DNA from 2 places in the Nocardia sp. NPDC102475 genome. Region 2 is predicted to be linked to the other one. Evidence: riboswitches for the same ligand, from Rfam matches in the RefSeq annotation. Region 2 holds a riboswitch; the other holds the start of a gene.
The links. Region 2 has a riboswitch for thiamine pyrophosphate ahead of thiC (phosphomethylpyrimidine synthase ThiC). Riboswitches for the same ligand answer to the same signal wherever they lie in the genome.
Positions count from the first base shown of each region.

Region 1 (7,855 bases), on a different contig from region 2:
GCACGGTCCAACCCTGCACGTCCCGGCAGCCCGGCTCAACCCAGTGCGCTTTCCTTCTGCGCCCCACTGGTCGGGCGAGTCTTCTACACACCCCAGCGCCGTCCCGCCTCGGACGCCGCGGCAGGTCGGCTCAGTCCTGGAGGCCCTGCAGGTCAGTCCAATTCGGCATGCCTGTGGCTCGGCCCAGCGCGTACGCTGCGCAGCGTGGTCCCGGCCCCGTGCGTGCACGCGCGGACCGAGGACGGCCAGGCTGGCGGGGCAGGTATCACCGTCCACGAGCACGCCGACGAGAAGGCTCAGCGCCATCTGCGTCCGTGCAGTTCGGGCCTGCTCTCGTTCGCACTGCAGGTGAGGTTCCGTGGTCCGCGACGAGCGGTCGGTATTTTCCGCCTTGCGGAAGGCCCTCAATTCGGATATCCGGCCCTCAGCGCGCCCGATCGGACTGCCTACGCGCGCTTGGCGAGCAACGTGTCGAGCTGTGTCGCGAATTCCTCGGTGGCGCTTCGGTATCCGACGTGGTCGCCCGCGAATTCCACGACGTCGAGTCCGAGCCGCTGGCCGAGCACCGCATTGGGCAGCGCCGGGAAGGTTTCCTTCGAATCGTGTCCGACGACGAGGACGAGCTTCTCGGCGGCAGCCTGCAGGGCATCGAAATCCGGTGTGTATCTGACGTACTGGCGCATCTCGTGTTCCATCCAGAACAGCATGTTCTGCTGGATGCGCGCACTGATCGCGGCGGCTTCGGGCGTGGGTTCTTGGGTATCGGGCCGTTGCCGGCGCAGCCCGACCCCTTCGGCGAATTGGGATATGGCGGCGACGAAGCCGTCGGACTTGCTGGTCCGGTAGACGTCGTCCAAAAAGGTGAGCCATTTGTCGGCATCGGGCAGTACGGTCGCCAGCGGCGGTTCGTGCGCGATGAGCGTGTGCACGAGTTCCGGTCGCGTCGTGAGCAATTCGAGCGCGACGATGGCGCCGGAGCTGCTGCCGAGCACGGCGGCGGGCTGGTCTCCGAGGTGAGTGAGCAGCGCGGCGGCATCGGCGCCGTCCAGCTGGACGTTGTGGTCCTGGCCTGGGCTGCGCGAGAAGCCGCGCCGATCGTAGGAAACCACCGTATAGCGATCCGCCAATCGCTCGGCGATCTGGTCGAAACTGCCCGCGTCGCCATTGCCGCCAGGGATGAGCAGCAGTAGCGGACCGGTGCCGCGGATCTCGTAATACAGCGTCGCACCGGGCACGGCGAGTGTGTGGTTGGTGGGGACGTCCATGGGAAAGGCTCCTGGTAGATACGACAGTTGCCGCAACGCTTCCCGGATGACGGGCAGTGCCGCGATGGGCGGGTCCGCATCGACCCAGCGGTCGATGGCGACCTGCAGTGCCGTCACGATCGCGCCCGCCATGATTCGCGGGAACATATCGGTGTGCAGGTCGCGGCCGGTGCGTGCGGCGATGGCCGTCGCGATGGCCTCCTGGATGACGGCCTGCGCCTTGAGATATTCACCCTGCAGCGCGGGTTCGGTGGTGATCAGCCGGACGCCGCGCGTCCATGCCGGATCGGGCAGTTCGTCATCGCGGAACTCGGCGAGTACCGCGTGGATTACCGCGGGCCACAGCGCTTCGGCCGCCGGACGATCGTGCAGTCGGTCCGCGATCCGCCGCGCCCGGTCGACCGCGACCGAGCAAACGGCCTCGTACTTACTGGCGAAGTAGTTGTTGAACGTACGTGGCGAAACACCTGCCGCCGCAGCGATGTCCTCGACCAGCACTGCGTCGAGCCCATGCTCGACCGCCAGCCGCAGCGCCGCGAATCCGAGCGCCTCCCGAGTCGCGAGCTTCTTGCGTTCCCGCAACCCGAGTACGAATGCCACGCCCTTCACGATACGCAAACTTGCGTGTCCCGCAAGATTGCGCGATCAGAAAGTTTTGCGCCACAAAGGGATCGCAATCTCCGCAACCACCGTCATCCGAGACCGGAAGTGCCGCCACCTGTCTCGGCAAAGTGCTCGCGAAACATCTACCGACTCCGTCCATGCGCTGCACGAATCAGTCGGTTCTCGGGAGTCGGTAGATCACGTCATGCACTCCAGTGAAGTCCTCGCACATCCAGTGAGTACCTGTCGGAGGCTCATGGCTTATGCGGGGTGCTCAACTGAATATTTGACAGCGCCGCTGTCCTGAGTTCGGCGTGAATGCGCCGCGGCCGTCGGCCGGTCCGTCGACTCGGGAGGGTGCGAGTTGGCGACCGGCGGCCCTCGCCGCGTTGGTCCGAGGTCTAACCTGACTTGCGCGGCAACGAAATCCGCCCCACACCCCACGCGACTACCACGGCGGCCAGGAACGACAGCAGTGACGCGCTCATCCACGCCTGCTTGGTGAAGTGCAGCTTCTCCTGCACGTCGACCCAGAAGTCGGTCCACACTCCGGCCTCGCCCGGGTTGATCAGCTGGTAGACCGAAAGCCCCACCAGCCAAGCGAAAACCATGCCCCACCGTGACGGTGCGTTCGCCGAGGTGTCCCACTGGTCGCGCGCGCGCAGGAAGAAGTCCGCGACGAGCACGCCCAGCAGCGGCACGAAGACCGACCCGATCAGGCCCAGGAAGCCGAAGTAGTTCGCCATGTTCAGCCGCAGCGCGAGCAGCGTGATCAGCACGCCGAGGCCGATCGAGAGCACCCGGCGGTCGACCCGCGGGGCGAGATTCTGGATCGAGACGGCCGTGGAGTACACATTCGCGAAGGACTGGTCGACCTCACGGAATACGAAGATGAAGAAGAACACCGCTCCGAGGGTGACCGTCAGGAACGGCGAGTACACCCCGCCGTCGCCGGATGCGAGCGCCAGCGCGAACAGTCCGAGCACATACGCGATGATCTGGGTGATCGCATACGCGCCACTGGCCGCGCCGAATGCCGCGCCGGTGCTGCGGGAGTGCCGGGTGTAGTCGGCCGCCACCGGCACCCACGAGATCGAAACCGCGAGCGCCGCATCGGTGGCGACCCAGAACAGATTCCAATCCACGCCGAACGGTCCGCCGCCCTCGGGGCCCGGGTTGGTGGTGAGATCCGGCAGACCCGCGCGGACGAACTGGATGTAGAACCAGACCAACGCGATCACCACGCCGACGGTCACGAACCGCCGCAGCATCCGCACCGAACCCAGCGGCCAGATCGTCAGCACCGTTGTCAGCACACCCGCGGCGACCACGTAAACCCAGTGCGGCCCACCGTCGAACAACTCTTCGGCCGCATCGCCGATGACGATCAATTCGAAGGTGCCCCAACCGATCAGCTGGGCGATATTGAGCAGCGTCGGCAGGTAGCTGAGCTTCGCGCCGAACAGTCCGCGCAGCAACATCATCGCGGGCTTACCGGTCTTGGCTCCGGGCACCGCGGCCAGGCCGAGCATGAGCCCGCCGACCACCGTGCCGATGATCATCGCGAGAATGCCCGCAGCGATGGAGATCTGTGCGCCGCCATCGGAATTCGGCGCGAGCACCGTGTACGCGCCGGAGAATGCGAACAGGCTGACCCCGAGGTTCGCCCAGAACGCGCTCTGGTCCCAGAACGAAAGGACCTTCGGCGCAGGCTGGTCCAGGGTCAACGGTGCTTCGCGCCGCTCGGATCGATCAAGGGTGGATGCAGACATCCCGGTACCGCTCTCCCTACGCCGGCATTACCCGGACAGGTTCATGCGGTCGGCGAAACGTGGGGTCCGCCCTCTCAGCCCGGCCGTGCCCGAGCTCCCGCGCTGGGGTTGTTCGGGCGAAATGCTACACCTGTGCATCGGCGCGCCGGGCCTTGCCTTCGGACATTCCAGACAGGTTCTACGGAGACGGCCCGAAAATCGCAGTCACCGCCCATACTGTCCGGGTATCGATGTGGTTATCGCTCGGTTATCTGCCGCTCATCGTCCGCCTCTACCTGGAATGAGTACGCGCCCATGATGCTGATCGCCTTGCACGAGACCGTCCTTGCTCAACTCGGGAATCCGACGCCCGAGGCCCCGCCCAATTCGGAGAAGATCCTGCAGATGGTCCGCTACCTGACCTGGTTTGTTCTGCTGTCGGGTGTCTCCGGCATCACCTACGCGGGCGGCCGGTTCGCCTGGGAGAAGTGGAGCGGCGGCACCCTGGAATCCCCGAAGATGCTCGCCGGCGCGATGGTCGGCGGTGTCATCGCAACCAGTGCGGGCACCATCATGAATGCTGTCGTGGGGAGCTGAAATCCGTTGCGGGTGTTCGACTGACGGTGGCTCCGGCCGTGGCGGCGGCGCGCGCGAAGACGACCGCATCGCGAACCGCCGCACCGCCGGGATCATTGTTGAAGTAGACGTACACCTGCTCGCGATCCGACCACGTGTCGGCCAGCCGTCGCGCCCAACTGGTGAGCGCCGTGCGTCCGTAACGCGGTGCGGGTGCCGCACGTCCGGAATGCAGTCGCAGATAACCCCAGTCCGTCGTGCGCCACAGCGGCGCGACGGGACGGGACTGGACGTCGGCCCAGCACAGCGCCGCGCCGCATTCCGTCAGCACGGCACGAACTTCGGGAATCCACCAGGACTCGTGCCTGGGTTCGACCGCGATCCGGACGTCGGGCGGGAAACAGCGTAGGCAGGCGTCGAGCAGTGCCGGGTCGACCCGCAGCGTCGGCGGAAGTTGCAACAGCACCGGTCCCAGCTTGTCGCCCAGTGCGCGGGCGTGCTCCATCAAGCGTCCGACCGGCTCCTCGGGCTCGCGCAGCCGCTTGATGTGGGTGAGGAAGCGGCTTGCCTTGACCGCGAAACAGAAGTCCGGCGGTGTCCGGTCCCGCCATGCCGCGAAGGTCTCGCGGCTGGGCAGTCGATAGAAGGCATTGTTGCTCTCGACCGTCGCGAAGCCCGCGGCGTAGGTTTCGAGCCACGCACGCTGCGGCACGTTCGCCGGATACAGCACGTCACGCCAGTCCCGGTACTGCCAACCCGATGTGCCGACGAGTAGGGGCATACCTCCATCGAAGCACTTTCCGATGACCCCCATCTCAACTACGCTGTGTAGTAGATACGGTCAGGGAGGGCGCAATGAGCGAACAATCGGTGGTCGAACAGCGAATCAACCGGACGCGATGGAGCTTTCTGCAGTGGGCCGTCTTCGTGATCGGTGCGGTCCATATCGTGTGGGCGATCGCGGGGTGGATCGCTGAGCCCAGTTTCGAACTCGGCGAACACGCACCCGCGACACCGGTACTCGGCATGGACTACAACGGCTGGCACGCGGTAGCCGGGCTCCTGCTGTTCGGCCCCGCACTGATCGTCGCGACCCGCAAGTCGTGGTCGGCCTGGTACTGCGTGCTCGCCGGAGTGGGCGGGGGATTCGCGGTCGGGGTGTGGGCGCTGTTCTCGCACCACGTGCTGATCTTCAGCTTTCCTAGCCATATCACCGACGCGATCGAGCACATGGTGACCGGTGCGACGCTGCTGGCGATCGTCGCCGTACAGGTCGTCCGGGACGGCGGCCTGCGTCCGGTATTCGGCCTGTCTCAGTAGCACCCTTCGAGGGTGGCGGCGGCGACCACATCGATGACGTCGCTGACATCGTCGTGCGCGCGCATAGCGGTGCGTTGTCGCCGCGCGCCGTTCCCACGCGCAAGAACTGCTTTGACGGCATCGGCGACGAACTGCTGGTCACCCGACTGCTCGAGCGCGGGGGTGAGATAGTCCACGAGCCCGGCCAGCAGGGTGTGGGCCGGGAGGGCGCGGCCGCTGATCGTGTCGAGCCCGTCTCCGTCCAAGCCGGATCGGGCAGCCTTCCAATACGCGGCTCGCAAAACCTCCGCGGGCACCGGTGGCGGTGGCTGCCCATCGTGTATCGCTGTCTGTGCCATCACGACCGCGGCGCGAATCAGCGTGGCCAACAACGCCGTTTCCTCCACCGTCGCCGGTACATCACTGACGCGCACCTCGACGGTCGGGTACGAGACCGAGGGCCGCACATCCCAGTACACCATCGCCGTATCGAGAATGCTGCCGCTGGCGAACATCATCTGCACCATATCGTCGTAATCCGCGATCGAAGCGAAGAACGGTGGGGGACCGGCACTCGGCCACCGCCGCCACATAATGCTGCGCCAGCTGGCGTATCCGGTATCGGTGGCGCGGTAGACCGCGGAATTGGCCGTCAACGACAACAACACCGGTAACCAGGGCCGCAAATAATTCCCGACCCGCACCGCGATATCACGTGATGGCACCCCGACATGGACATGACAGCCGCACAAACCCTGCTCATGGGCGAGCAACCCGAAGTGGTGTTCGATGAGTCGATAGCGTGGGGTATCGGTGACCGGATACGCATCCGGCACGGTGGGCGGCACCGCCACCGCGAGCAGCCTGGCACCGTTCTTCTCCGCGCAACTCGCCACGCTGCGGCGCAGTCGGCGCAGGTCATCGAGTATTTCGGAGGTCCGGGTGTGCACCCCGGTATTGATCTCGACCTGACAGCGCGTCAACTCCAACTGCAGATCGATGCCGACGTCGGCGGCTGCCGACGCGACTTCGACATTCCGCGGACTCGGCGCACCCGTGATCGGATCCGCCAGGAGGAATTCCTCTTCGACGCCGACAGTGGGCAGGGCCGCGGCCATTACTGGAGTTTACTGCGCAAATCGCTGATCCGGACGGGTGCCGGAATCGTTTGAGTGCCCCCCGCCGGGGTAGGCCGACCGTAGTGAAGGATCGGCGAGAAAGGGGTCCGGTATGTCCGAGGAATTGCGCGGTGTGCGCGCATTGGTCATCACCGCGAATACCGGCGTCGAACACGACGAGCTGCTGATGCCGCTGGACTGGTTGCGCGGACACGGCGCCGTCGCCGTGCACGCGACCCCCGAACGCGGCGAGGTCCAGACTTTTCGACACGATGTCGACAAGGACGAGGTCGTGCAGCCGAATGCGGCGCTCAACGATCTCGAGGTCGACGATTTCGACCTGCTCGTCGTGCCGGGCGGAACTGTGAACGTGGACAAATTGCGTGTCTGCGATCGCGCCGTGGAAGTGGCACAACAGTTCGTGCGGGCAGGCAAGCCCGTCGCGGCGATCTGCCACGGCCCATGGCTGCTCGTGGAGGCCGACGTCGTCGCGGGCAAGACCCTGACGTCCTACCACTCGCTGCGTACCGATGTCGTCAATGCCGAAGGGCGCTGGATCGATCGGCCGGTGGTGCGTTCGGACGAGAACGGCTGGCCGCTGATCACCTCCCGCAGTCCCGGCGACCTCACCGAATTCACCGAGGCGATCGGCGCCGAGCTCACCGCGGCCCAGTCGGCCCAGGCCTTCGTCGGCGATGAAATCTTCTGACACCGGTGAGTTTTCCGGACACGGATCGTCCTGACTGATATGGACACAATCAACCTCGCCGACCGCTACGAGCTGCCGCCGATCGATTGGGACAGCATTCGCGAACGACTCGACGCGAGCCTCGAACAAGCCCCCGGCGCCGGCGGCCCTGATCGGCACACCTGCTGGCTGACCACGATCAATCCCGACGGCAGCCCGCACGTCACCGCCCTCGGCGCGCTCTGGGTGGACGGCGCCTTCTGGTTCACCACCGGCGCCCGAAGCCGCAAGGGCCGCAACCTGGCTCGCGATCCGCGCTGCTCGATGAGCGTGGCCACCCACGAATTCGATCTGGTCGTGGACGGTACCGCGACCAGGATCGCCGATCCCGCCGCCGTCGCCGATATCGCCCGGCGCTGGGCCGACGGCGGCTGGCCCTGTCGCGTCGACGACACCGGCGAGGCGCTCACCGCTGAATACAGCGCCCCCTCCGCGGGCCCGCCGCCTTGGCACGTGTACCGCCTGACCGCGCTCACCGCCACGGCGCTGTCCACC
Region 1 covers NZ_JBVJLS010000004.1:449,324-457,178, forward strand. The annotation lists gene ACZ60G_RS10325 (alpha/beta fold hydrolase) at 447-1,865, opposite strand; gene ACZ60G_RS10330 (purine-cytosine permease family protein) at 2,270-3,640, opposite strand; TPP riboswitch at 3,635-3,751, opposite strand; gene ACZ60G_RS10335 (hypothetical protein) at 3,935-4,216, shown strand; gene ACZ60G_RS10340 (DUF72 domain-containing protein) at 4,191-4,976, opposite strand; gene ACZ60G_RS10345 (DUF4383 domain-containing protein) at 5,051-5,515, shown strand; gene ACZ60G_RS10350 (glutamate--cysteine ligase 2) at 5,509-6,612, opposite strand; gene ACZ60G_RS10355 (DJ-1/PfpI/YhbO family deglycase/protease) at 6,725-7,321, shown strand; gene ACZ60G_RS10360 (pyridoxamine 5'-phosphate oxidase family protein) at 7,361-7,855, shown strand, end outside.
Region 1: it holds a riboswitch for thiamine pyrophosphate, as region 2 does, so the genes downstream of both, ACZ60G_RS10330 (purine-cytosine permease family protein) here and thiC (phosphomethylpyrimidine synthase ThiC) in region 2, are expected to answer to the same signal.

Region 2 (7,855 bases):
TCGGCGAGGTCCGCGGGCGCATCTGGCATGCGCGCGAATGAGGTTCAACGCGCGGCAGTTCGAACACCCGCATCGACGACGGCGATGAACCGCTGCAGATCCTCGATCAGCGTATCGACCATATCGGGCGCGCCACCGTCGTCATGATGGTGCAGCCAGTCCGCGACGAGTTCGAACATGCCGCCAATGGTCGCCAGCGCCAAGGCGATTCGCCTGCGCTGCTCCTCCGGATCCGATGCCGCCGCACCCGACCACTGCTGATCGAGAAAGGCCGCCGACCAGCGCCGATTACTGCGCCGCTGCTTCTCCACCGCAGGTGAGATGCCGCCCGCCTCGCCGAATGTCACCTTGGCCAGCCGCGGATCATCGGCAATGGCATGCACGAAGGCCGCGACAATGGCCTGCGCGCGCTCCGGCCATGGCAGTTCGGCGGAGGCGGTGGCCGCCTCGATGGCTCGCTGCTGAATCTGCTCGGTGATGTGGGTGAGCAGCGCGACGTAGCACGCTTCCTTGCTGTCGAAATGATCGTAGAAACCCTTGGTCCCGACGAACGCGCGCTGACAGATCTGTTCGATCGACGTACCCGAAAAGCTTTGCTCGGCAAATAGTTCGGTGGCCGCGTCGAGCAATTGGCTGCGCCGTTGCGCGCTGCGCTGCTCGGCATCGAGACCACGGATGCGGCGCCGCGCCGGAGTCGGATCGGGCCGCGCGGCGGATTTGCTGCGGGTCATACCTCGACCATAGCCGGGGCAGTTTCAGAAAGCGTTCTTGTTGGTAACAGGAAGTCGTGTTGTAATCACTGTCACGTCGATGAGGAAGGGGCAGACGTGGTAGTGATCAATGGAGATCCGACCCACATGCGCGGATTGCGCGCGGCAGCCGCGCTGGTATCAATAGCGATGGCATTGCTGGTCGGGGGTGTCACGACCACGCCCGCCACCGCTGTGCCTGTGCCGCAACAGGATTCGTTCTATCAACCGCCGGATGGCTTCGAGGCGCAGGAAGTCGGCACGATTCTGCGCTCGCGCGAGGTGCAGCTGGCGGTGCTGACCGTACTGCCGCTGAGCGTGCGCTCATGGCAGCTGCTCTACCGCAGCACCGATCTGTTCGGACAGCCGACGGCCGCCGTCAGCACCGTGATCCTGCCCACGGGCGCGGATCCGAACCGGTCGCGTCCGCTGGTCTCGCTGCAGTTCTACTACGACAGCGCCAGCATCGCCTGCGCACCGTCGTTCGTACTGCAGCAGGGCGCCGGGCTGCCGGGCGTCGAAGGCATCCACTCACAGAGCGAGCTGATCGCGATCGCCGCGCTGATCAGCCAGGGCTGGGCCATTTCGGTGCCGGACTACGAGGGCCTCAACGGACATCTCGCGGTGGCCGAGGAGCCGGGATACATGACCCTCGACGGCATTCGGGCCGCGGAGCGATTCGAACCGCTCGGCCTCGACGGCGCGAATACCCCGGTGGCGCTGTGGGGTTATTCCGGCGGCGGCATGGGCAGCGGCTGGGCCGCAGAGATGCAACCCAGCTATGCACCGGAGCTGAACGTGAAAGGGGCCGCGCTCGGTGCGCCGGTCTCGGATGTCGAATCTCTGCTGCACGTCAACGGATCCATGTTCTCCAGCCTCATCGGCATCGGCGTCTCCTCGCTCTACAACGCCTACCCCAAGTTTCGCGAGGTGACCGATCAGTACCTGACGCCCGAGGGCAAGGCGCTGATGAACCGGACCAACTCGCAGTGCCTGCCACGCAACGCACTGACCCAGATGTTCACCGATTACCAACGGATTCTGACGATTCCGATCGCGCAGTACCTCGCGCTACCGGAAATCCGCGAGATCTTCGACGCGACCGTCCTGGGCAAACACACCCCGACCGCGCCGCTGTTCATCTATCAGGGTGTCCTGGACGAGGCCGTGCCGATCTGGACCACCGATCGCCTGAACCAGCAGTGGTGCGCGGACGGTGCGTCGATCGTCTACAAACGCGACCACCTCAGCGAACACCTGAGCCTTCCGTCGCTCGGCATGGCCGACACCTTCAACTGGCTGAAGTCCCGCCTGGCTCCCGACGCACCGGATCAGGTCGGCTGTCGCACTGAGAACGTGGTTTCCATGCTCGCCGACTTCAATGCATTGCTCACCCAGATCGAGATCAATCTGAACGCCACCTTCGGCGCCCTCGGTTTCCCGATCGGCCCACGGGAACGCTGATCACGCAACTCCCTCGGCATCGATTTGTGCGAATCCACTCCTGAGCGGCGGATTCTTCGTGTACCTTCCAGGTAGAAGCCCCGGACCACTCGTTGGTCCGGGGCTATCGCCATTTTTACGACACGACCGGCAAATACACCTGTGCGCCGTGGTCGGCGAATTCGGCGGACTTCTCCGCCATCCCGGCTTCGATCGCCTCGGTATCCGAAAGCCCCTGGCGCGCGGCATATTCACGCACGTCGGCGGAGATACGCATGGAGCAGAACTTCGGTCCGCACATGGAGCAGAAGTGAGCGGTCTTGGCGGGTTCGGCGGGGAGGGTTTCGTCGTGGTACTCCCGGGCGGTATCCGGATCGAGGGAGAGGGCGAACTGGTCGCGCCAGCGGAATTCGAACCGTGCCTTGGACAGCTCGTTATCCCGGTCCTGGGCGTGCGGATGGCCTTTGGCGAGGTCAGCGGCGTGCGCGGCGATCTTGTAGGTGATCACGCCGACCTTGACGTCGTCGCGGTTGGGCAGGCCGAGGTGCTCCTTGGGAGTGACATAGCAGAGCATCGCGGTGCCCGCCTGGGCGATGATGGCCGCGCCGATGGCCGAGGTGATGTGGTCGTAGGCGGGTGCGATATCGGTGGCGAGCGGGCCGAGGGTGTAGAACGGCGCCTCCTCGCACAGTTCCTCCTCCAGCCGCACGTTCTCCACGATCTTGTGCATCGGCACGTGACCCGGACCCTCGATCATGACCTGCACGCCATGCGATTTCGCGATCTTGGTCAGCTCACCGAGGGTGCGCAGCTCGGCGAACTGGGCCTCGTCATTGGCATCGGCGATGGAGCCGGGACGCAGGCCGTCACCGAGGGAGAAGGTCACGTCGTAGCGCGCCAGGATCTCGCAGAGTTCGGCGAAGTTGGTGTACAGGAACGACTCCTGATGATGCGCCAGACACCATGCGGCCATGATGGATCCGCCGCGCGAGACGATGCCGGTGACCCGCTTGGCGGTCAGCGGCACATAGCGCAGCAGCACACCGGCGTGCACGGTCATATAGTCGACGCCCTGCTCGCACTGCTCGATCACGGTGTCGCGGTAGATCTCCCAGGTGAGCGCGGTGGGATCGCCGTTCACCTTCTCCAGCGCCTGATAGATCGGCACGGTGCCGACCGGGACGGGCGAGTTGCGCAGGATCCATTCGCGCGTCTCGTGAATGTTCTTGCCGGTGGACAGATCCATGATGGTGTCCGCGCCCCAGCGGGTGGCCCACACCATCTTCTCCACCTCCTCCGCGATCGAGGAGGACACGGCCGAATTGCCGATATTGGCATTGATCTTCACCAGGAACTTCTTGCCGATGATGGTCGGCTCCAGCTCCGGATGCTTGTGATTGGCCGGGATGACCGCGCGACCGGCGGCGACCTCGTCGCGCACCAGCTCCGGCGTGACGCCCTCGCGCGCGGCGATGAAGCGCATCTCGGGGGTGATGATGCCCTGCCGCGCCCAGGCCAGCTGGGTCGGCGGACCGTCGACTCCGGGCTTGGTCCAGCTGTCGCGCAGCTTCGGTAGCCCGGCCTCCAGATCGATGGACGCCGTGTCATCGGTGTACGGGCCCGAGGTGTCGTAGACGTCGAAGTGCTCGCCATTGGTCAGATTGATCCGGCGCACCGGAATGCGCAGGTCATCGACCTGTTGGTAGTGCTTGACGCTGCCTTCGATCGGACCGGTGGTCACGGAATCTACAGGTGTGCCCATGAATATCCTCCCTACGCCGGCATTACCCGGTCAGGTTCATACGGTCGACGGCCCTGAACGCCCGAATGGGCTAGCCGTCCTCTCAGCCCGCTGGTGCGAGCCCCCGTTGGTGTGTGAAATTTTCCCGCCCGACGATACCTTTCCACGTCCGCGCCCCGCCGGGCGATCGGAGGAACATACAGCGAAGCGCCCGAGGCCCGACCGGGCGCCGGTACATTCCTCAGGGTGAAATTCATCCTGGAGGTAGATCTGGATGCCCTGCCCGACGGCGTGGCCGCGCCGGCCGATCTCGCCGATGAGCTCGGCCGGATCCTGCGCTATTGGGGAGGCAATATGAAGCACTACCAGATCACCGAGGGTGACAGCTCAGCGATCTACAACTCCGGATACCGCGAGGTCGGCTCCTGGCAGATCAGCTGATCTTGCCCTCGTAGGCGTCCCGCATGCCTTGCAGGTCGATCTTCTGCATACCGAGCATCGCCTGCATGGCGCGGTTCGCGGCCGCGCGGTCGGTACTCGTCAACAGGGTGTCGGCTTCGACGGGCCAGATCTGCCAGGGAATACCGTATTTATCGTTGAGCCAACCACATTCGATCGGCTGGCCGCCGTCGGCGAGCAGTGTCGTCCAGAGCCGGTCGACCTCGTCCTGGCTGTCGCAATTCACCAGCAGCGACATGGCGTGGGTGTAGTGGTAATCGCCGCCGCCGTTGATGGCGGTGAACTTCTGTCCGTTGAGTTCGAAATCGACGAGCATCGTCAGCCCGGCTTCGCGCGGACCCACCTCGGAGTAGGGCACGACATTGGTGATCTTCGAATCCTCGAACAGCGAACAGTAGAACTCGGCGGCCTCCTCGGCCTGGGTGTCGTACCAGAGGTTCGTGACGATTTTCTGCATGGCGGTCCTCCCGATCGGTGTGCCTGTATTAGTGCCGACGGTGCTGGCGGACGGAATTCATCGCCCGTCAGTAGGACTGGAGCTCGATCAGGGTACCCGCTGGGTCGCGCAGGTGTGCTGTGCGCAGGTTCGGGCCCCAGTTCGGGCGATCGTTCGCGGCGGCGGCCAGGGTCGCACCATTGCGCAGGCACAGGTCGAGGCCCGCGTCGACGTCGGGCACTCGGCAGACGAACATCACGGCATCCTGCGCGGGCGCGGCGGTGACGGGCAGATCGGTGGTGCCGACGACTTCGGACATCGCGCCGCGATCGAAGAGCACGAGTACCGCTTGGTCGTCGACATCCCAGTTCGCATAGGGGCCCGCCGCGGTGCCTTTGATCAGCTTCGCGCCGATGAGCTCCGGGAGGACGGCGTTGTAGAAGTCGAAGCATTCGGCGAAACGGGTGACGAGCAGTCTCGAGTACAGGGCGTCCATGCTGTCTCCTTATTAGTAGGTGCGAACCTATCGTAGGTCGCACCCTATAATTTGTCGCATGGACTCCGCGCGTGCACTTCCGCCGAGCCTGCTCGGCCTCGAGACCTACCTGCTGTCGCGGGTGGGCAAGGTCGCGCGGGGACGATTCGCCGATCGGCTTGCGGCGCGCGGGCTTCGGCTGTGGCATATGGCGGTGCTTGCCGCACTCGCCGATTTCGGGCCGCATGCGCAGCGCGATCTGGGCATGCGGCTCGATATCCATCCGAGCGATGTGGCGAAGATCGTCGACGAATTGGCGAGTGCCGGTCAGGTCGAACGCACTCGCGATCCCGCCGATCGTCGTCGAATATCGGTGCGGATCACCAGGACCGGCCGGGCCTTGTTGCGGGACCTCGAGAAGGAGGCTCGGCAGGTGCGTGACGAGATCCTCGCCCCACTCGGCCGAGAAGAGCGAATTGTGCTGTCGGACATGCTGCTCAGGTTGTTCGAGCACACGCACTCGATCTCCGGCGCGGACTGACCCCTCGTCGGCCCGCGCCGGAGATCGTCAGTCCGACTCGGGAGCCTTGCCGCGCAACGGAACTTCTTCGACAAACCAGGCGATCAGGAAGCCGAGTGCGCAGATCGCGGCGGCGGCCAGAAAGACGTGTCCGGTGCCGGTGGCGAAGGCCGCGAGGTAGCCGTGTCCCTCGGTGGGTACATGGCCCTGTAGCGACCTGGTGAACAGGGATCCGAAGGCGGCGACGCCGATTGATCCGCCCAGGGTGCGGAACAGCGTGACCGCACCGGATGCCGCGCCGATATTCGCCATTTCGACACTGTTCTGTGCGACGGCGGTGGAAAGCTGCATGGAGAAGCCGAGTCCGGTGCCCATCAGCGCCATGGCGAAACCCGTTGTCAGACGATCTGTTTCGGCGTCGAGGGTGGACAGCAGTACTGCGCCCGCGGTGAGGAACAGCCCGCCAAGGATGAAGAAGATCTTGTACTTGCCGGTCGCGGTCATCCGCTTCCCGACGATCTGGGAGACCACCAGCAGCGGCAACATCATCGGCAGCAGGAGCAGTCCGGAGTTCGCGGCCGAGGCCCCCTGCACCGTCTGTTGGAACAGCGGCAGATACAGCACCGATCCGAACATGATCACGCCGCCGACCAGAGCGGTCAGTGCGGCCAGGGTGAGATTACGGGTGCGGAAGATCCCCAGCGGGATAACCGGGTCGACGGCCCGGCGTTCGATCACCAGGAAGGCGGCCAACGCGACCAACGCGAGTACCGCCAGCGCGATGATCTGCGCCGAGAGCCACGCGTAGTCGACACCGCCCCAGGTCGCGATCAGCACCAGGGCGGCGATCGCGATCGTCAGCGCGAGAACGCCCGCGTAGTCGATGGTCACCTTCCTGCGCGCGACGGGCAGGTCGAGCCGCCACCACGACCAGGTGAAGGCCAGCAGCCCGAGCGGAATATTGATGTAGAAGGCCCAGCGCCAGTCGAGTCCGTCGGTGATCACACCGCCGAGCAGCGGTCCGCCGATGGTGCCGACGGCCATCGTGGTTGCGGTCATGCCCTGATACTTTCCGCGTTCCCGCGGCGGGACCAGCGCACCGATGACGGCGAAAGCGGTTACCGCGATACCACCCGCGCCGAGGCCCTGCAGTGCGCGGAATCCGATCAGCGCGGGCATCGACCAGGACGCGCCCGCCAGCACCGAGCCGATCAGGAACACGCCAATGGCACTGAGGAATACGGTCTTTCGGCTGTACAGGTCGCCGAGTTTCGCCCATACCGGCGTCGAGATCGCCGACAGCAGGGTGTAGGCGGTCACCACCCAGGCGACGTGGGACAGTCCGCCCAATTCGCGCACGATCGTCGGCATCGCGGTGCCGACGATCGCGTTGTCCAACATTGCCAGCAGCATCGCCAGCAGCACCCCGGCCAGTACCAATCGGATCTGTCGCGTGGATGCGGTCTTCGTCTCGGTCATTTCTGCGGTCATGGCCGCTCACCTCCTTCTCGGCAGTTCGGGGACTGCCGACCCGCTTCAGAAAATCACAGTCGCTACAAAAGTACAACTGCTCCGACTTTGGTGCAGATAGCCTAATCGGGTAGAGTTGCCGCATGACCGCGACGACCGGGCGCAGGGAGCGCAAGAAGGCACAGACGCGGCAGGCCCTGGCCGATGCCGCGACAAAGCTGTTCACCGAACGCGGCTACGACAATGTCGGCGTGCGAGAGGTCGCCGAGGCGGCGGATGTATCGCTGAGCACGCTGTTCAAGCATTTCCCCAATAAGGAGTCACTGGTCTTCGACCTGGACGCGGATATCGAGGCCGACCTGGTCGCGGCCGTCCGCGACCGGACCGCCGGGCAATCGGTCATCCACGCACTGCGCGGCTATCTGATGCGCACCCGCACCGCACGCAGCGACGATCCCGGAATCGTGGCCTTTCATCGACTCGTCGACTCGACGCCCGCGCTGCGCGAGTACGCGCACCAGATGCTGCTGCGGCACGAATCCGCATTGGCGGCCGCGATCGC
Region 2 covers NZ_JBVJLS010000030.1:5,835-13,689, reverse strand. The annotation lists gene fahA (fumarylacetoacetase) at 1-41, shown strand, start outside; gene ACZ60G_RS37320 (TetR/AcrR family transcriptional regulator) at 45-731, opposite strand; gene ACZ60G_RS37315 (lipase family protein) at 828-2,213, shown strand; gene thiC (phosphomethylpyrimidine synthase ThiC) at 2,329-3,954, opposite strand; TPP riboswitch at 3,946-4,071, opposite strand; gene ACZ60G_RS37305 (hypothetical protein) at 4,180-4,374, shown strand; gene ACZ60G_RS37300 (VOC family protein) at 4,367-4,849, opposite strand; gene ACZ60G_RS37295 (VOC family protein) at 4,917-5,324, opposite strand; gene ACZ60G_RS37290 (MarR family winged helix-turn-helix transcriptional regulator) at 5,383-5,844, shown strand; gene ACZ60G_RS37285 (MDR family MFS transporter) at 5,872-7,314, opposite strand; gene ACZ60G_RS37280 (TetR/AcrR family transcriptional regulator) at 7,437-7,855, shown strand, end outside.